3 regions of the Bacillus sp. URHA0034 genome follow, and region 3 is predicted to be linked to each of the others. Evidence: predicted binding sites of a transcription regulator. Region 3 holds the regulator's gene; each other region holds the start of a gene.
What was found. The regulator LexA, encoded in region 3, represses DNA repair genes until DNA is damaged. The targets are predictions, from matches to a motif close to CGAACATATGTTCG.

Region 1 (7,244 bases), 4.8 Mb from region 3:
GTAGGAAAAAAAGATAGTGAAAATAGTACTTTCAGCCTGCTTTTAAAAGTGGGATTTCCTTATTAAGTCTAAAGTAAGAACAATTAAAGACAATTTTATTACAAATCAATGGAGAATTTAGCAACCCTACGTTAAGGCGATTGAATGCAGGAAAAGGTGAATTTATAATTGTGAATAAATCGTATGATTAACAAAAGAATTGGCCTTTTCGACGGGGTAAAGCGTCGGTTTTCTTACATAATGTGATTTATTAACTGATAAAAGAGGTGATGGTCGAATGGCGAGAAGCGTGCTGCAATATCTTAAATACCAATACCCGGATATACGAGTTTTATATGTTGAAGATGAAACATTTTCCCGCGAAAAACTGCTTCGGGTTTTAAATCGCCGGTTTGCCCATATCCATGTTGCTATTGATGGCGTGGAGGGATTACAACTCTATCAAAAATACAAACCGGATTTAATTATTGCTGATATCAAAATGAACCAAATGAGCGGATTAGAGATGATTAAAAAAATCAGGGAACTAAACGAAAAGGTCCAAGTCATTGTCACCACCGCTCATGATGATAATGATTTTTTTGTCCAATCGATTGAAAACAATGTCAATCATTTTATCTTAAAACCAATTGATCTTGATTTGCTGTTACAAGCAATTCAAAAATCTGTTTACCAGATTCAATTAGAAAAAGAACTTGAAAAACAAAAGAATCTGACCCGGACGATTCTTGATTTCCAAGATAATCTCATTTTCGTGATTGAAAACGGAGAGATTGTTGAATGGAATCAAGCATTTACTAGTGTAACAGGGATTGGCATTCATAAGAATCATCCCGCGTGTTATCAAAGTCAGTTTCTTTCCAGTTTTTTTGTCGAGGATCCGCACTATTTTTATCCCAAGGATAAAGGGCGTTGGATAGAAGATTTTTCAGCTACTGGGAAAAATTCAGCAAAAGTCCGCTGGAAAGGTCCTCTAGGAAATGATTATAACTATGTAATGAAAGCAGGGCCGATTCCAGGCACAAAACAACTCTTATTTGTGCTGACAGATATAACAGATTTAGAGAAAGAAAGCCGGGATAAGGACCATTTAGCGATGCTGGACCCATTGACAAGCAGTTATACAAGGCAGAAGTTCAAGGAAATTTTGGCCGGCGAAATGAGACGTGCCGAGCGATTTGATCGGTCCTTTTCACTTATTTTAATGGATATTGATTTCTTCCAAACTCTTAACAACCAATTTGGTCCTACAGCAGGGGATAAAGTGTTAATTACGGCTTCTACCATTGTCCAGCAGCGGATTCGTGAGTGTGACATGTTTGCACGTTGGGGAGGCGAGGAATTCATCCTGCTTGTTCCTGAAACAGATGGGAATAAAGCAGTGTTACTGGCTGAATCGATCCGGTCGATTATTGAACAATATCATTTTCTCACGATTGGCCAGGTTACCTGCAGCTTTGGGGTTGCAGAATTTGCTCAGGGTAAAACAAAAGGTGAATTGCTGGCAGAACTCGACCGAGCGCTTACCACTTCAAAAAATAATGGACGAAACTGTGTATCATTATACACCAAAGAAGAGTAAGGAGGCGGCTATAATGCTTTATGTATATATTTCCTTATCATTGGTGATTGGTTATATCATTTTGACCATTTGTTTATATCTCTTTAAGAGCCGCATCCTGATGAAGAAGCTGGAAGAAAGTGAACAAAAAAATCGGGATTTAACGGAAAACTACGAAGCCATTAATCGAAATTTAGAAAAGAAAATTCAAGATGAGGTCGAAAAAAACAGGCAAAAGGATCATCTCCTGATTCAGCACTCCAGACTGGCTGCCACGGGTGAAATGATAGCCAATATTGGACATCAATGGCGGCAGCCGTTAAATAGTTTATCGCTTATTATTCAGGATGTGCGTGAGGAGTTTGAGTTTGGTCAGCTTGACGAAATCTATATTGATCATTTCACCAAGGAAAGTATGATACAAATCAAGCATATGTCCCGTACCATCCATGATTTTCAGAAGTTCTACAAACCGAATAGCGAAAAAACCCCTTTTTCAATTGGAAGTTCGATTGAGGATGCATTATCGATTTTTTCATCAAGCCTAAAATATTATGGGATTAAGATGGAATTTGAATACCGTGGTGAACTAACTGCTTACGGTTTTCCTAACGAATATAGCCAAGTGGTATTGAATATCTTAACAAATGCCCGCGATGCCTTTGTTCAAAAAGATATCAACGACAGAAAAATAACGATTAAATTAAGTAAAAGTTCGGAATTTGTTACAGCAGAGTTCACGGATAACGCCGGAGGAATCGAGCCTTCGCTCCTCAATAAAATCTTTGATCCCTATTTTACTACCAAGCCGCATGGAACAGGTTTAGGTCTATATATGACCAAGATGATACTAGAAAATATGAATGGATTGGTTACCGTTGAAAACCATGAGGCGGGTGCCCGTTTTTGCATCTCCGTACCCAAGGTAAACGAGGCAGTTAAACCTGAACTCATCTCTGTTTCTTAAGGTAAGCTCCCAGATGGCAGGGAGCTTTTGTTTATGAAATGATAATGGTTTATGAAAAAGGCCTGCTTGACGCTAACTATTCCCTGTCTAGCTATAGCGCCTAGGGGCTCTAAGGTCTAAGCCAATCTGTCAAGAAGGCAATAAAGCAGCCTTCTCGCCGGCTTGTCTGTAGCCTTGCGCCCCTGGACAAGGCGCTTTCGCTTTTCTATTTGCAAGCGTTTTATTTTGGTTTTATTTTTCAAAAAGGGTAAAATAAAGATAATAATCTTTAGGGAGTGGTCAGAATGGCAATTGAAAATCCAAGCCGTGAGGAAATCGCCGCTATTTTGAAAAAGGCAAAAAGAATTGCAGTCGTAGGATTGAGCGATAATCCAGCAAAGGCTTCCTACCAAGTATCGGAGGTCATGCAAAAGGCAGGCTATGAAATCATTCCAGTTAACCCAGCTGTCGACGAAGTACTAGGTGTAAAAGCTGTTTCCTCTTTAAAAGAAATCGAGGGACATGTTGATATCGTTAATGTTTTTAGGAGATCAGAACAATTGTTCGATGTTGCGAAGGAATTTGACGAGATCGATGCTGATGTCTATTGGGCCCAGCTCGGTCTTGCTAACGAAGAAGCCTATCAATTTTTAAAAGAAAAGGGCTATACGGTCATTATGGATCGCTGTATTAAAATCGAATATGCGATGACGAGATAAAAACTGCTATTTTTTAGCAGTTTTTTTCTTTTTTCCCTCACAAAGACCGTCAAAATTGTATTACAAAAATAAGTTGTTTTTAAATACATATTTGCCAAATCGAAATAAATCGCTACAATTAGGCATAGACGCCACAACAAGTTATGTTAAAATAAATGTGGCAAACATTAGTTCTATTGGATATATTTAAAGGATAATGGACTCTTTAAAACGAATCTTTTACTAATTTATTTTGAAAATGGCGATGAGCGCCATTTATGTTTTTTTAGGCAGGAAGGGGTATTTTAGTGGCAAGGAATCAGCAAGCATTTGATTATAATGATGATGCCATCCAGGTACTGGAAGGTCTTGAGGCGGTAAGAAAGCGCCCAGGTATGTACATTGGCAGCACTGATTCACGCGGTCTTCATCATCTTGTATATGAGATAGTGGATAACTCTGTCGATGAAGCACTTGGCGGTTTCGGTGATCAAATCATTGTAAGAATACACAAAGATAATTCCATAAGTGTTATGGATAAGGGTCGAGGAATGCCTACAGGCATGCATAAAATGGGAAAACCAACTCCGGAGGTTATTTTAACCGTGCTCCATGCCGGTGGTAAATTTGGTCAAGGCGGCTATAAAACCAGCGGAGGGCTGCACGGTGTTGGTGCTTCAGTTGTAAATGCATTATCTGAATGGTTAGTCGTTACGATTAAACGAGATGGCTTCGTTTATGAACAACGGTTTGAAAATGGCGGGAAACCCGTCACAACACTCGAAAAAATCGGCAAGACCAATCAATCGGGAACAACGATTCATTTTAAACCGGATACGACGATTTTCTCGACCACGACCTATAACTTTGAAACTCTATCTGAACGGCTGAGAGAATCAGCTTTCTTGTTAAAAGGATTAAAAATCGAGATTATTGATGACCGTAATGATCTCCACGAAGTTTTTCACTATGAAAACGGAATTGAGGCTTTTGTTGAATACCTAAACGAGGATAAAGAAACTCTTCATCCAGTTGGAAGCTTCGAAGGAACTCAAAATGGAATTGAAGTAGAATTTTCGTTTCAATTCAATGACGGCTATTCCGAAAATGTCTTATCCTTTGTTAATAACGTAAGGACAAGAGATGGCGGTACACATGAAGCCGGCGCAAAAACGGCGATGACAAGGGTGTTCAATGACTATGCCCGCAAGGTTGCTTTTCTTAAGGAAAAGGAAAAAAATTTAGATGGCAATGATATTCGCGAAGGATTATCGGCGGTTATTTCCGTAAGAATCCCGGAAGAACTGCTCCAATTTGAAGGACAAACGAAGGGAAAACTCGGAACAAGTGAAGCGAGATCTGCAGTTGATTCCGTGGTGTCTGAGCATCTTTCTTACTTCCTAGAAGAAAATCCTGATATCAGCTCGCTACTAATCAAAAAATCAATTAAAGCCTATCAGGCACGAGAAGCCGCAAGAAAAGCCCGTGAAGATGCACGAAGCGGTAAAAAGAAGAAACGGGGAGAAGCAGTCCTCTCTGGAAAGCTGACACCAGCGCAATCACGAAATCCGCAAAAGAATGAACTTTACCTAGTAGAGGGTGATTCTGCGGGAGGTTCTGCCAAGCAGGGCCGTGACCGCCGCTTTCAGGCCGTTCTTCCGCTCCGTGGTAAAGTCATTAATACCGAGAAAGCGAAACTGTCTGATATCTTCAAAAATGAGGAAATCAATACAATTATCCATGCGATTGGCGGCGGAGTTGGCGGGGATTTTTCGGTTGAAGACATCAACTATGACAAAATCGTCATTATGACCGATGCCGATACAGATGGTGCTCATATTCAAGTATTATTACTCACCTTCTTTTACCGCTATATGAAGCCGCTTGTTGAAGCCGGCAAGGTGTTTATTGCCCTGCCGCCTTTATACAAAGTAAGTAAGGGCTCCGGGAAAAAAGAAATCATTGAATATGCCTGGAATGAAGACGAACTCCAGGGTGCGATCAAAAAAGTCGGCAGAGGCTACATCATTCAGCGCTACAAAGGTCTTGGCGAAATGAATGCTGACCAGCTATGGGATACCACAATGGACCCCGAGACTCGGACATTAATCCGCGTTAAGATTGATGATATCGCCAGAGCGGAACGACGCATCACTACCCTGATGGGTGATAAAGTAGAGCCGCGCCGTAAATGGATTGAAAGTAATGTGGCATTTGGTTTAGAAGAAGATGATACGATTTTAGAAAATGAAAATATAACGGTCTCAGAGGAGGTACCTGAAGGATGAGTGCACTTGAAAAATTCCGGGACTTACCTCTAGAAGATGTAATTGGTGATCGTTTTGGCAGATATAGTAAGTATATTATCCAAGAACGTGCCCTGCCGGATGCGCGGGACGGATTAAAGCCTGTACAGCGGCGTATTTTATATGCCATGCATGTCGAAGGCAATACCTTTGATAAAGGGTTTCGAAAATCAGCTAAGACAGTTGGTAATGTTATTGGTAACTATCACCCACATGGTGATTCTTCCGTATATGAAGCCATGGTACGATTGAGCCAGGATTGGAAAGTTCGAAACGTGCTTGTTCAAATGCATGGAAACAACGGTAGTGTTGATGGTGATCCGCCTGCAGCGATGCGTTATACAGAAGCAAGGCTTTCGGCGATTGCCGCTGAACTCTTAAGGGATATTGAAAAAAACACGGTGGAATTTATTCCGAACTTTGATGATACATCGAAGGAACCGACTGTTTTACCGGCGATGTTCCCGAACTTACTTGTTAATGGTTCCACTGGAATTTCAGCAGGTTATGCTACCGATATTCCTCCACACCATTTGGGTGAAGTTATTGATGGTGTGATCATGAGAATGGATCAACCGGATTCAACGGTAGATGAACTCATGACCGTGATTAAAGGACCAGATTTCCCTACGGGCGGCATTATTCAAGGGATAGAAGGCATTAAAAAAGCCTATGAAACTGGCAAAGGTAAAATCATTGTCCGGAGTAAAGCGGAAATCGAAGAAGTTCGCGGCGGTAAGCAGCAAATTGTGATTACCGAGATCCCTTATGAAATCAATAAAGCCAATCTCGTCAAAAAAATGGATGAGTTTCGATTAGACCGTAAAGTAGAAGGAATGTCTGAGGTCCGTGATGAAACCGACCGTACCGGTCTTAGAATCGTGATTGAATTAAAAAAGGATGCCCATGCAGAAGGTGTCTTGAATTACTTATATAAAAATAGTGATCTTCAGGTAACGTATAACTTTAATATGGTCGCGATCTATAACAAACGCCCAAAACTGATGGGTATCCGAGAGTTATTAGATGCCTATATTGGCCATCAAAAAGAAGTCGTCACAAAAAGAACGCAATTTGACCTCAATAAGGCAAAAGAGCGTCAGCATATTGTGGAAGGTTTAATCAAGGCTTTGTCGATTCTCGATGAAGTGATTGCCACCATTCGTGCCTCAAAGGATAAACGGGATGCCAAAGATAACTTAATCGCCAAATTTGGTTTCACAGAATTACAAGCTGAAGCGATTGTTTCTTTACAGCTCTACCGTTTAACAAACACAGATATCACTGCACTAAGGAACGAAGCTGAAGAGTTAGCAGGAAAAGTGGAAGAGCTTACTAGTATTTTAGCTAGTGAGAAAAAACTTTTATCGGTCATTAAAAAAGAGTTAAAAGACGTAAAAAAACGCTTCGCAGATGAACGCCGTTCGAAAATCGAAGCGGAAATTGAAGAAATCAAAATTAATCTCGACGTAACTGTGCCAAGTGAAGATGTGATTGTCACCGTGACACAAGAAGGTTATGTGAAACGAACAAGCCAGCGTTCCTACGCGGCATCCGGCGGACATGACTTGGCAATGAAGGAATCTGACCGTCTCCTTGCCCAACTCGATGTGAATACAAAAGATGTATTACTGCTCTTCACCAATAAGGGCAATTACTTGTTCTGCCCTGTTCATGAGCTTCCAGATATCCGTTGGAAGGATCTTGGCCAGCATATAGCCAATATTATTCCA
Region 2 (7,244 bases), on a different contig from region 3:
ATGAAAACATATCTCTTGGAAAGATTTAAACACATTTTATGGCTTATATATGGTGCTGTATTGGGTTATTTGACCCACTATTTAAGAACCGGAAAATTGACCCTTACTTCAGATAACCTATTTTTCTTAAAGGCGATATTGTTTGGTATCGTGCTTGTTGAAGTAATAAAGTTATTTAGTTGGTTATTTAAACGAATAAAGCAAAACAATCAGTGAGATTTTAGCTGATTGTGAAGTAATGTACTTAAGGTAACGGGGCTTGAGTTTAAGATCATAGCTGTCATTGAGGCAGCTTTTTCTTGTTAAACTAACGAAGCAGGTTAATATAATAAGAAAGGTGAAGTTTATGGTAGGATTTAGTTTAAAGGGGCTGCAATAATTAAGAAAAGAGGCTGGTTACTAATGAATTATTCCGATTTATTACATAGAAAAGATAGTGAAGGTCTAACTAAATTTTTAAAGACACACGATGTAAATGAGGAATTTCATAGTCAAAGTCTTTTATACTGGGCAGTTCATAGCAATAATTTTGAATTTATAAAACAATTGGTTCATCAAGGTGCTGATTTGAACCAATGTGACCGTTTAGACACGACACCGTTGTTAATTGCGTGTTATTTTGGCTTTATTGACATTGCTTCATATTTGTTAGAAAACGGAGCAAAGAGCGATGGTTGTTTAGAAAGAGCAAAACAAGGTTGGGATGATCATATCCAAACAGAAATTATTGAATTACTAAAGCAATGGGAAAAGAAATGTTAAATTTTACAAAGTTAAATTTCATTTTTAACTAAATGGGTAGTTACTTCTATTCCGGATGCCAATTCAGGGACTTTTCTTCTTAAACTAACCAGCAATACTTCAATAAGATATACCATAAGATATTGGTCTTTTTATTTTTATAGATACCATTTTAAAGTATTCGAAAGTCAAAAGTGATTGTGAGACAATTACAATATCTTAGATTTAAAATTATTAATAATGATTTTAGGACGGTTCTTAATGAAAAATCATATCAAAGTAAACGGAAAGATTCTTCAAACAAACAAACGGTTTTCACAATTGAAAAATAGCCAAAAAGAATGGATTGCAACAGAACTTTATAAGCTCTACCACAAAAAGATGAACGAAAGACGTACAACAAAGAAACTACCTCCTAATCAACGCGATATAGTTACTTCATCCCTATATGCACAGATTCAATATAGAGAGATATGGATTCCTTATGGCGAGGTAAAAAAATATGTATTCAGTAAAACCACAAAGATAGTAAAATCTTTTAAGAAACAGTTCCCAGAGTTAAGTGAGGAAATTGAAGCTGAGAAAGCTATAAAAAAGGATGACCTTAGCTAGAGAAATCCGATAACGAGAAAGATTAAATATAACATCAAATTTTAACGTGGTTAAACAAATGCAATTTTGACTGTTGATAAGCAGCAATTTCCAGCTAAACTATTCTGTGAGGCACTCTTACATCTTATTGTTGATTAACTTATGGTATCACTAGAAAAAATGGAAGGTGGGCTATATTATGAGCATTCAAGTAAAGCTTAAAGATATAATTGAAGAAATGGAAATACAGTTTGAAGAGTCACGTTCATTACTAAATATTACTACTGGTGAAATAGTGTTAGTAACATCGGAGGACTTGAGAGCTGCTGAAAATGAAGAACCATTCGATCATTTACCTGAGTGGCAACAAGAAAATTTAATGGTTGCAAATGATGTTGTCGAAAATTTCGAGAATTACATAGAGTTACCAACAAAATATGAAGTCAATGAATATGAAATTATGGAAGACTTTTGCCTAACTATCAGTGATCAGAGAAAGCAGGATATATTATTAAGATCAATTAAGGGAAAAGGTGCCTTTAGAAGATTTAAAGACCAAATAATAGATTTTGAAATCGAGGATCAATGGTATTCCTATCGTGACGAGTGTTTTAAAGAAATTGCGATTAAATGGTGCCAAGATAATAACGTAAACTATATTGAATGAATTAATAAACAATCTAATTTGTTTAGATGATTTTCCCTACCAATAAGTATTGCTTCAAATCAAGAAAAATAATACTTTTCATATTCCACTAACGGGTGCTTTAATTAATCAGTGGGGTGCGGCAGCACGCTCTTTTTCTATTCGAATAACGAGGGAGTTTAGTTGAAGCAAAGAACATTGCATTGGGAGAGTATTTATGCAAGTTTGAAAGATATGAAGGTGCTGATTCATATTAGGGCAAAAGTTTGTTAAAGGAGAGAAGGTGTAGAGGATTTGACTAATATACTTACGAATTTAATCCAAGATAAAAATTTGGATAGTTATCCGTTTTTTAAAGAGTTTTGCCTCTTCAAAGAAAAGGGACTTAGGAAAGATGCCTTTAGTTCGCTAAACCTTTTTATCAAAGAGGTAAAGGGTTGGCAAGTTAAAAAGAAAAAGGAATTTGCTTATTGGCTTTTTAAATGGTTCGAGGAATCAGAAGATATACATTATGTACTAGTTCATCCACTTGAGGAAAACATATTAAAACCGATTCTTGAGGATTGGATGATTGAAGAACCAAAAGACCCACAACCAGTTAGATGGTATGGCTTATTCTTAAAATCCGAAAACCATTTGAAGCACCTTGAAACGGCACTAAGGGTTGGTGGGAAGAGTGAACAAAGAGTATTAATGGCAATCATTAACTATTATCTTGATTCCCTTGAATTTTCTTTTCATCACATTTCTGAAGATGCCTACCTTGGTGATATTTCTGAGGATCAGGACTCAGTTTTGAAAATCGAAAACCTCTCTACAGAAATCATCAATGTTGAAAGTAAAAAATATGTAAGTGAAAGTGTAAATTATTACAAAAATCTGTTACGTGACTGGATTGCTTTTAATAGCAAGGGTAAAAAAGGTCTTCTTAAATGGTGTGCTGATAATGGTAAAGAATATGGATGGACTAACTCCTACTATTATGAATAGTTTGTGAAGAAATGTACTTAAACTAACGGGTGCGAGATTTTAAGAACAGAGCTGTCATTTTGGCAGCTTTTCTTGTTGCACTAACGGGCAGGTTAGTGGAACAAGGAAAAACTAAACTTGTTTGGTTTTGAGCGAATAAATAAGGGTTTTCGTAGTATCTTTTGTTAAGGGAACTTAATGAAAGGGTGACGATTTGAAAAAGTTATTAATACTTCTTTTATGTTTAATAGTAGTTGGTTGTACTTATACAGAAGAAAAAAATACTTCAAAAAAGTTCACTAACAATGTGCCATATCCAAAATCAACTGTTTTGCTCCATAAAGAAAAAATTGTAAAAGGTACAATTTATTTTTATCTAGATAAGACTGGTTTTCGTCATTCCTTTTTCTCAAATGATTTGAAAATTTGGCTTCATAGCGGTAATGCGGAACTTAACCCTAAAGAAGGAATTGATTTGACAATGATTAATGCCCCAGAAGTTCCCATTGTTACATTTGCTGGAATTATTTCAGATGATAATATACAAAAGGTAGTTATCAAACAAAAGACTGTGGAAAAAAAGGCAAAAATTATTGAAATCGAACAAGGTTTAAGAGTATGGTTTGCAACCTTTGATATGTTAGAAGAGCCTGAACCTGGAGACCCAGATCCCCTTAAAATAGAGGCTCTATCAAGCAATGGTGTAGTTTTGTGGAAATACGGAGTTTATTAAGCTAACGGGTGCAAGAGTTGAAGATTGGAGCTGTCATTTTGGCAGCTTTTCTTGTTCCACTAACGGGCATAATAGTTAAAGAAGAATGATGGAAAGATAAGGATTGTCAGTTGCAGTATATTAGGAGGTATGGAGTTAGGAAGGTCAAATAAAAGTGGAATTTGAAATAAATGCTGTCGGCGAAGAGACAATAAACGGTTACGATAGTTCATATAAAAATTATGAAATTGCAAGAACAAAAAGTCTTCCAAAGACACTATCATTGGGGAATCTTGAAGAGATTATTAACGAACTTTTTGCTGAGATTCAGTCAGCGTATGACCAACCCGAACATTTAACAGCAAAGATAGTTATTAGGGCGAAAAAAGAGAAAAATAAAATTATGTATCTTGGGTAAAAGGGGAAATCTTCTTAAGCTAACGGGTGCGTTAGTTGAATAAGAATACTAAAGACCACTAAAAAATGTTGGTCTTATTTTTTTATTTACATACAGAACATTAGTTCGCATATAATGATATTAAAGGAGATGATTCATTAATGACAATTCGTGACCGTGGGAAAATGAAATGGCAGTCCGCTTCCTTTATTCCGTTGGCATTTGAAATGACCAGAGAAATGTTCAAGGATCAAGCACGGACTTCTAAGCCAATTTTAGACGAAAATCAGAAAGAAGAGTTTGACCTACGAATAGCTTACGCGACAGAATACAACCATGCGGTAAAACTGGCTGTATGGGATGATGGTTTTACACACGACATTAATGGGCGTGTTCATTACGTTGATCCGATAACTCATGAGCTGCGGATAGAGGTGAAGCCTGGAGAATTTGAACGGGTGGCATTCGATAGTGTAGTCGGAGTGAAGGTTTTAAATTAAGCTACATCTAATGCTTTGAGTCAACCCTAGACGGGTTCGGGCAGGTTTGTTTAACTTAATTCTTATAAAGGCTACCAAGTCTTAGAATCATTGTTATAATTTAGTATTTCGTAGTTCATTCTGTGAATTTAATACCTATTAAAGGCATTATTGAAGTTCTTCATAATAATCCTTCTCCATTATTCCAAATTGTCGGAAATGCTTTTATGCTTACCCCATTTGCCCTGCTTTATTTCGAATGGGCAAAGAGCAATAAACAAGCTATATGGTACTCCTTTCTGTGTACTGTTTTGATAGAAGTTGTACAGTTCTTACGGTATGGGTAGAAGTTCAGATATTGATGATGTTATTTTTAACTTGTAATCCGGCCCTTAGTAATTTAATAGTCGACAAAAACTTCTTTATTTTATAAACTACTTGTAATAGATGTAATTTCAGGTAAATAAATGTAAAAAAATAGAAAGAAACACTGATGGCATAGGGAAAATCAGATAATACTTATCCTTCTTTGAAAACTATTTAGTTACAAGGAAATAGTAGAAAAATAGACTAATATTCATAGAAAACACAGGGGGAAAGAAATGAAAGGTAAGATAACTAAAGGAAGATTTATTAAAAAACCACTACTGACAGGTTTAGCTACAACTATTTTGACTACAGCTTTTTGTTTTAATGGTACGCATATTGAATTGTTTCAACCTAATTTTGTAAGTGCCGAATCACTAAATTATTCCGCTACTGAAAACCTAAATATTCGCAGTGGGCCATCTACTAAATATGCAATAATTGGAACAGTTAAGAAGGGATCAAACCTCAACATTATAGGAAATGCAGCAGGTTGGTATAATGTAATTTATAATGGCAAAAAAGGGTTTGTAAGCGGTCAATATGTAAAAGTCTCGAATTCTCCAACCCCAGTAAGTGATCAATATGTTACAACCTCCGACTTGAATGTTCGTAGTGGGGCTTCTGTGACATATCCAATTCTTGGTGTACTAAAAAAGGGATCATTTTTAACTGTACATTCCAAACTCTCTAATGGTTGGTACCAAATTAATTATAGTGGACAACAAGGATATATTAATGGAAAATATGTAGAACTAGTAAATGATTCAAATTCATTTACAATGAATGTTCCATTAGTTCTGCAAAATCCAGAGCTGCCAGCTGGGTGCGAAGTTACGAGTTTAGATATGGCCCTTCAATACAAAGGGGTTAATATAGATAAGATAACGTTAGCTAAAAAGATGCCTTATACCACTACTCTTGACCCAAACAAGGGGTATGTTGGAAGCCCATATAACCGTTCAGGTTACACGATCAACCCAGTGAAGCTTCAAGAGTTGGTAAAGGTTTATCGTCCTGGCAGCACAGACCTAACTGGAGCTAGTATCAATATCCTTGAAAATGAAATAAGAAAAGGCAACCCTGTGCTAGTATGGTATACAATCGGATATGGGGATGTAACGGACCTAAACCATTATAAATATCAAAACAATCAAAAATACTGGTGGCCTCAGCCCTTGCACTGCATTGTTGTAACTGGAGTGAGCCCAATGAATTTTTACATAAATGATCCTTTAAATGGAAACAAAAACTATCCAATCAACAAAACTCGTTTTAACAAGATTTATACAGATATGGGAAAGCGTGCGTTAGTTGTTCGATAATAAATTCTATAAGTATTAAAGTTTAATAAATTTGTCTAGTAGTTTTACTTGCCATTAGAAATCGATAGATTGGTAATTATAGTGGAACACTTTTTTGTATATTGGTACAAGAGACAATTTTCATCAAAAAGTAATGTGGTATATCTATGATTAAATAGTACGAACATCAAGCACCTGTTAAAGGTGCTTATATTTTTCACTAATTTCAAAATAGAAACACCAACAGGTAACTTTTCATATTATTTATGCACTCCTTAACGAAAACGCTTATAATTAATATATAAGATAAAAGAACATAAAGAAATTATCATGGATCGATTGAAATAAGATAGAATTGCTACTGTGATCTCTGATTTTTTGCGTTCCTTCTGGGAGCTGAACATTATTATTAGCAAGTCATTGTAGGGATTATTTCATTTCTGGCTTTACAATAATCAAGTATTTGTAATTGATGATAAAGGATAGAAGATGCTTTTTTGATAAAATTTTCTAAAAGAAAGTAATATAATAGTGAATCCTTATTTTTATAAGGAGAAACAAATTGAAGAAGTGTTATTAGAGACCATCCACTAAATTAATGAGTTTCACCTAAATACCCCTGAACTAAAGGAGTGATATGATCTATGCAATGTTTTTGTAAACACAAGGAGACTGATGATTTAAAAGTTGAAGGTGATGTGGGGGCAGATCCTATTTGGTGTAATATATGTGGGTGTAACTTCGATATTGAGGAAGTTCCGATTTCAGATGATTTAAAAGAAGAAGTTATGAGATGGGCCATGATGTATGGCGAATGGATTGATTGGAATAAAGATACATTGAGATCCAACGGTATTGAATTGGAGAACAAGCATAATAAACTAGGTGAACAGCTTACAGAAAAAGTTAAGAAAGAACTAGGTGCCAAATATAAGGTTCGTTTTTCTCCTTCTACATCTGCTAGATTATATTCTGGTTTAGAATTCTGACTTTTCCTTAGAGGAGGACTTTATCTCTAATATCCTGTTTCTTATCTTAT
Region 3 (7,244 bases):
AGGGCTACTGTTTCTGTGATTCTATATATTCCTGGTATCTTCGATGTACGGTTGCTTTTGAAACATTATACCCAAATCCTCTAAGGGTGGCGGCGATTTCAGCAAACGTCAGTTCATTGTCCCGCAGTCGGATAATTTGTTCAATTGGAACGTCGATTTTCTCCCTGCCGGAGGATTGACCAAGATTTTTTAAGTTTTTTTCCGGCTTATATCCTTGGACTACAGCTCGTTTCATGCCTCGTTTTATTTTTACATTATGCAGCTTACGCTGATATTCTTCTACAATGCTGACTATTTTTAATACCATAGAATCTGATTCAGACAGTTGTAATTCACCATTATGAGAAATACTATAAAGTTGAATTCCTTCTTTTATAATACAGTGCAGGAGAGCAATTTTAGCATTCCCTCTTCCAAGTCGTGTTTCATCCTGAATTAACAATGCCTGAACCTGTGGTTCCTTTATTCGCTCCAATACCTCTAGAATTCCATCTCTTTCAAAATCATAACCACTTGCTTGTTCTTTGATGATGGAATCAATTTCGAATCCACAATGGTTCGCTAGCTGGATTAATTCTTCTTCCTGGCGTTTTAAAGATGTTTCCTGTGTTTCTTTATTGGTACTGACACGACAGTATATAATGGCTTTCATTCTATTTCCTTTCTATTCCTTTGGTGCACTTGCAAGTTGTGTTGGATTGGAAGATTCGTTTTTACTTACCGGAATTACAATTTCTTCACCAGGATAGATTTGATCCTTGATATTTTCATTATGTTTTTTGACCCAGCTTACGAATTCCTTGTGTGATAGAGAATGCTGACCCTCAAATTGATCAGAAATCTTCCATAGTGTATCTCCTTCAGAAATAGTTACTTTTACATATTGTTCATCAGAATGATGGTTTAATAATAAGACGAAAGCTAATGTGCAGCTTAAAAGAATAAGAGTAATAGCATACGAGTATTGGTTCCATAATTTTTTCATGTTTCGCACCTCTTATAAGAATATATGTTCTCTTTTGAATTGATTTCATTATAATCCGAACATTTGTTTGCTGTCAACCATTTTCTCGAACTTATGTTTGTATAGCAGGATACAACATGCTATAATAAAGACAACATTAACCAGGCGAGGTGCATTTTATCATGGTAAAGATATCAAAACGACAGCAAGATATCCTGGAATTTATCAAGGACGAGGTCAAAAGTAAGGGGTATCCACCTTCTGTTAGGGAAATCGGTGAAGCAGTGGGACTTGCATCCAGTTCTACGGTTCACGGTCACCTTGCACGCTTAGAGAGTAAAGGCCTAATTAGAAGAGACCCTACTAAACCAAGAGCGATCGAAATACTAGATGCGGATGAAGCGGCACAGATTCCTAGAAATAAAGTGGTCAATGTTCCTGTAGTCGGTAAGGTAACGGCAGGTATGCCGATCACAGCAATCGAGAATGTCGAAGAATATTTTCCACTTCCTGAAAGCCTGGCTCCTGCAGATGAGCAGGTGTTTATGCTAGAAATCATGGGTGAAAGTATGATAGAGGCAGGCATTCTTGATGGAGATTATGTAATTGTCAAGCAGCAGCAGACTGCAAATAATGGGGAAATTGTCGTCGCGATGACTGAGGATGATGAAGCAACCTGTAAGAGATTCTTTAAGGAGAAAGATTACATTCGCTTGCAGCCGGAAAATTCTTCGATGGATCCGATCATTTTACGAAATGTTTCAATATTAGGGAAAGTGATTGGGGTTTATCGTCATATTCATTAAAACCAAGAGAGCTGATTTCAGTTCTCTTTTCTGTTTGACTTGCATGCTTTACCTAACATAAAAAAGCCTTGCCGCCGGAGCGCCAAGGCCTTTTCATGTTTTTAGTATGTGCTCATGTATTGATCGCGTTCCCATTGGTGAACGACGGTTCTAAACATATCCCACTCGATTTCTTTTGCTTCAACGAAGTGTTCGAAGATGTGCTCTCCTAAACCAGAAACAATTACTTCATTAGCACTTAATTGATCAATTGCTTGCGCAAGTGTTGCTGGAAGATCGATGATGCCTTCTTCGATTCTCTCTTCCTTGCTCATTACATAGATGTTGCGGTCTACTGGAGCTGGAGGAGTTAATTTATTTTTAATTCCGTCTAAACCTGCTTTTAATAGAACAGCCATTGCAAGGTATGGATTTGCTGCTGGGTCCACACTACGTACTTCTACACGTGTGCTTAAGCCGCGAGATGCAGGAATACGGATAAGTGGTGAACGGTTTCTAGCAGACCATGCTACATAACAAGGTGCTTCGTAACCAGGTACTAGACGCTTATAAGAGTTTACAGTTGGGTTCGTTACCGCTGTAAATGCTGGAGCGTGCTTAAGGATACCAGCGATGAATTGACGAGCTGTATCACTTAATTCAAGATTTCCAGTTGGCTCAAAGAATGCATTTTGGCCGTCTTTGAATAATGAAAGGTTACAGTGCATACCTGATCCATTTACACCGAATAATGGTTTTGGCATAAAGGTAGCGTGTAAGCCGTGTTTACGAGCAATTGTTTTTACAACAAGCTTGAACGTTTGAATTTGGTCACAAGCCGTTAATGCATCAGCATATTTAAAATCGATTTCGTGTTGTCCAGGAGCTACCTCGTGGTGGGAAGCTTCAATTTCAAAGCCCATTTCTTCTAGCTCAAGAACGATATCACGACGGCAGTTTTCACCTAAGTCAGTTGGAGCTAAGTCAAAGTATCCGCCTTGGTCGTTAAGTTCTAAAGTTGGTTCGCCTTTTTGGTCTAATTTGAATAAGAAGAATTCTGGCTCAGGTCCAAGATTGAAGTTAGTGAATCCGAGTTCTTCCATTTCTTTTAATACTCTTCTTAAGTTATTACGAGGGTCACCTTCAAAAGGCTTGCCTTCTGGAGTATAGATATCACAGATTAAACGAGCCACTTTTCCTTTTTCAGCAGTCCAAGGGAAAATTACCCATGTGCTAAGGTCTGGATATAAAAGCATATCAGATTCTTCGATACGAACAAATCCTTCAATGGAAGAACCGTCAAACATCATTTTGTTATCAAGTGCCTTTTCCAATTGGCTAATTGGAATCTCAACATTTTTAATGGTTCCAAGAATGTCGGTAAATTGAAGTCGAATAAATTTTACGTTCTCCTCTTTCGCCATCCGTTGGATGTCTTCTCTTGAATACTTTGCCATTTTAATTCCCCCTATTTTAAAAAAGAATGATTAACTTTAATGGAAAAATCGAGACATATCGCCTTGGCGTAATGTAAATCGATTGTTTCTGCCTGTATGCATTAATTCATTGCGGAGAAGCTTTCTAAGTTGTTCATCTGTTAAATCTTGTTTGGCTTTTTCAGTTTGTTTCTCTACTATATTTGATTGCTGCTGCTCCTTGACCATGAACAATTGCTTGATCCCAGCCATGTTCACACCTTGGTCAATTAAGTCTTTTATTTCTAATAGTCTATCAATATCATTTAGACTAAATAGACGTCTGTTTCCCTCGGTTCTTGCTGGAGAAATCAATTGGTGTTCTTCATAATAGCGGATTTGCCTTGCGGTTAACTCTGTTAACTGCATGACGGTCCCGATAGGAAACAATGGCATGGAACGACGAATTTCTTTTCCACTCACCAAATTTCTCCTCCCTTACTGGTAAATCATAATGCTATTATATTTCGTGTAAGAAAAGATGTCAATGTTATGTAAGATTTTCTTACACGATTTTTAAAGAATATTTTGAACAACTTGTATTTTTCTGTTTTTTATATTGTCCTATCAAAGGCTTATTAATCCTTTATCCACTAATTGGTCAATGGCTAAACAGATCGCCATTTTAACGTGGGCATACGTTAAACCGCCCTGGACATAGGCCACATACGGAGGCCTTAGCGGGCCATCTGCTGTTAATTCAATACTGGCTCCTTGGATAAACGTTCCTGCAGCCATAATTACATCATCTTCATAGCCAGGCATATAACTTGGATATGGTGTAACATAGGAGTTAATCGGCGACGCAAATTGAATGGCCTGACAGAAAGAAACCATTTTATCACGGTCATCAAATTGTACAGACTGAATGAGGTCCGTTCTTTTGGCATCCCATTTAGGTGAGGAATTCATCCCCAATTGCTCCAGCATAGCGGCCGTAAACACTGCCCCCTTTAATGCCTGACCGACCACATGCGGCGCGAGAAAGAAACCTTGATACATTTCTTGAAGGCTATAAAGGGAAGCACCAGCCTCGGCCCCAATCCCAGGAGATGTCATTCGGTAAGAACAGGCCTCTACCCATTGTTTTTTTCCAACGATGTACCCGCCTGTTTTCGCAAGTCCGCCCCCAGGATTTTTAATTAATGAGCCGGCCATTAAATCTGCCCCAACATGACATGGTTCTTGATCCTCTACGAATTCACCATAGCAATTATCAACGAAAACGACAAGATCAGGTTTTATTTCTTTGACAAAGGAGATCATTTGACCGATTTCCTCTACCGTGAACGATGGTCTGGTGGCATACCCTTTTGAGCGCTGAATTCCAATCATTTTGGTGTTTGGCTTTATTTTTCCAGCAACTTCATCCCAATTAATCGCCCCCTCTTCTGTTAGGGCGACACTGTCGTATGAAATGCCAAATTCCTTTAAGGAGCCTACCCCATTACCGCGAATCCCAACGATTTCTTCTAGCGTATCATAAGGTTTCCCGGTGATATAAAGCAGTTCATCCCCTGGTCTTAGCACCCCGAATAAGGCAATGGAAATCGCATGTGTACCGGAAATAATCTGCGGGCGGACAAGCCCAGCTTCTCCGCCAAACACATCTGCATAAATTAATTCCAAGGTATCTCTGCCAATATCATCATAGCCGTAGCCAGTAGACGGGATAAAGTGAGAATCACTAACCCGGTGCTTTTGATAGCTTTGCAAAACCCTAAATTGGTTATTCTCCATTTTTTCATCTATGTCTTTATGCACTTCAGCAATTTGCTGTTCCACTTTTTTAACAAGGGAGTGAAGCTTTTCCCCATTTTGCAACTGTTGAAACATGTTGTTACTCCAATCTATATCGTGAATTTCTGTAATTGTCCGGAGATTTGATGATCCGCGAGTGTGTACCCTTTACAACGGTAAAATTGGCCTTCCTCATCAAAAACAAGTTCTCGGAGGATGGTTTCATTTTTCAATTGTGAAAGCAGCTTCCCTTCCGTAGAAGGAATTCGTACTTCGTAAGACTCCATCATCCCCATGACAACTCTTTCGATTTGTTCCTTTAAAGCGTGACGGTCCTTTTCATCAAAGGCACTAATGAAGCTGGTGGTCGTATCCGCTGTGGGAACAAAATCCGGATGTTGAATATCTCTTTTATTATACACGGTTATTTGCGGGATATCTTTTACTTCTAAGTCATCAAGTAACTTTTTCACCGTCTTTTCATGCTGGTAATAGTCTGGATTTGACATATCGACCACATGAAGTAGCAAATCGGCTTCCTTTACTTCCTCAAGGGTAGAGCGGAATGCTGCTATCAGAGTAGTTGGCAGGTCTTGAATAAAGCCTACTGTATCCGTTATTAAGGCTAAGAAGCCACTTGGTAAAATCAATTTGCGTGTCATCGGATCTAGTGTGGCAAACAATTGATTCTCTTCATAAGACTCCGCTTCGGATAACCGATTAAAAAGTGTCGATTTGCCTGCATTTGTATAACCGACGATAGCAACTTGAAAAGTTTTATTTTTCTTTCTGCGCTCACGGTATCTGTCACGGTGCTGAACTATAACGGAAAGCTGACTCTTAATATCATCGATTCTGCGGCGGATGTGTCGTCGATCTGATTCAAGTTTTGTTTCCCCTGGCCCTCTAGTTCCGATTCCGGCACCAAGTCTTGATAGTGCTATACCTTGTCCGGCCAAGCGGGGAAGTATGTATTGCAGCTGTGCCAGCTCAACCTGCAGCTTTCCTTCTTTTGAACGCGCTCTTTGCGCAAAGATATCTAAAATGAGTTGGGTTCGGTCAATAATCCGTGCTTCAATTTCTGAGCCCAGATTTCTTTTTTGGCTTGGTGAAAGTTCGTCATTGAAGATGACGATGTCTGCTTCGAGCTCTTCCACGAGTGCTTTCAGTTCTTCTACTTTACCCTTACCAATATAGGTTGCGGGATGGATGCGGTCTCGTTTTTGAATTACTGAAGCAATGACCTCTCCTTGAGCGGTTTCGGTTAGAGCTCCTAACTCTTCCATCGAATAGTCAAAACGTGAATCCTCATCTCCATTTGTTTGACAGCCAACGAGAACAACCTTTTCCTTCGTTTCCTTTTGTTCCACAGGCACCCTTCCTTCCTTAACTATTCCTTATCTTTCATCATAACAAAAAAACTTAGTAATCACTAATTTCCCCCAACCTTTTCGATATTAAAATAATGATTGTAATTTCCCCGCATCGTGATAAAATTTTATTGTTCGTTGAGATCGGTTTTTATATTTACCATTATGTTTTTTGTGACCATATACAGAGGGGAAATCAACTATGACATGGGAAGTATTAAGTATGATCGGAACCATTGCTTTTGCTGTCAGCGGTGCAATTGTGGCAATGGAAGAAGATTATGATATATTAGGAGTTTATATCTTAGGAATTGTTACAGCGTTTGGCGGCGGCGCAATACGAAATCTGTTAATTGGCGTACCTGTGTCAGCGTTATGGGGACAAGGATTATTTTTTCAAATTGCCTTGTTGTCGATTACAGCGGTGTTTTTATTTCCGACTAACCTGCTCCGGCATTGGCAAAGATGGGGCAACCTTTTTGATGCCATTGGCCTGTCCGCTTTTGCGATTCAAGGTGCGATCTATGCCGAGAAAATGAACCACCCTTTAAGTGCTGTCATTGTTGCAGCTGTTTTAACCGGGATTGGCGGGGGGATTATCCGTGATCTGCTTGCCGGAAGGAAACCGATTGTGTTGAGAGCGGAAATTTATGCTGTTTGGGCTATCCTGGCGGGTCTAATCATTGGCCTTGAGATTGCTGTTGAGTCATGGCAATTATATACCCTATTTGTGATCGTAACCGGTCTGCGAGTGCTGTCTTATACCTTTGATTGGAAGCTTCCTTCCCGACATCTTGGCGTTTCCCAAAAAATCCAAAATCAAAAACAAATCGGCGGATAATGATTCCGCCGTTTTTTTATTTAAACCGTCCCATTCCAAGTCTGCGCCGACAAACGGGCATTTCCGCTT

Region 1: a site for LexA is predicted at 3,388-3,401, ahead of parE (DNA topoisomerase IV subunit B). Genes of this name have one in related genera too.
Region 2: a site for LexA is predicted at 4,172-4,185, ahead of ACZ9EE_RS00375 (YolD-like family protein). Genes of this name have one in related genera too.

What each region holds. Positions count from the first base shown of each region.
Region 1 covers NZ_JBWCDK010000002.1:5,854,348-5,861,591, forward strand. Annotated here, with positions in the region: gene ACZ9EE_RS30410 (GGDEF domain-containing response regulator) at 278-1,582, shown strand; gene ACZ9EE_RS30415 (sensor histidine kinase) at 1,596-2,528, shown strand; gene ACZ9EE_RS30420 (CoA-binding protein) at 2,813-3,226, shown strand; gene parE (DNA topoisomerase IV subunit B) at 3,514-5,493, shown strand; gene parC (DNA topoisomerase IV subunit A) at 5,490-7,244, shown strand, end outside.
Region 2 covers NZ_JBWCDK010000001.1:54,802-62,045, forward strand. Annotated here, with positions in the region: gene ACZ9EE_RS00340 (hypothetical protein) at 1-216, shown strand; gene ACZ9EE_RS00345 (ankyrin repeat domain-containing protein) at 403-762, shown strand; gene ACZ9EE_RS00350 (transposase) at 1,003-1,353, shown strand; gene ACZ9EE_RS00355 (UPF0158 family protein) at 1,532-1,999, shown strand; gene ACZ9EE_RS00360 (hypothetical protein) at 2,273-2,968, shown strand; gene ACZ9EE_RS00365 (hypothetical protein) at 3,162-3,680, shown strand; gene ACZ9EE_RS00370 (hypothetical protein) at 3,835-4,077, shown strand; gene ACZ9EE_RS00375 (YolD-like family protein) at 4,218-4,556, shown strand; gene ACZ9EE_RS00380 (VanZ family protein) at 4,679-4,882, shown strand; gene ACZ9EE_RS00385 (C39 family peptidase) at 5,138-6,226, shown strand; gene ACZ9EE_RS00390 (hypothetical protein) at 6,850-7,194, shown strand.
Region 3 covers NZ_JBWCDK010000002.1:1,038,732-1,045,975, forward strand. Annotated here, with positions in the region: gene ACZ9EE_RS07065 (YneB family resolvase-like protein) at 5-652, opposite strand; gene yneA (cell division suppressor protein YneA) at 665-985, opposite strand; gene lexA (transcriptional repressor LexA) at 1,147-1,770, shown strand; gene glnA (type I glutamate--ammonia ligase) at 1,872-3,206, opposite strand; gene ACZ9EE_RS07085 (MerR family transcriptional regulator) at 3,243-3,620, opposite strand; gene ACZ9EE_RS07090 (methionine gamma-lyase family protein) at 3,792-5,060, opposite strand; gene hflX (GTPase HflX) at 5,075-6,334, opposite strand; gene ACZ9EE_RS07100 (trimeric intracellular cation channel family protein) at 6,537-7,175, shown strand.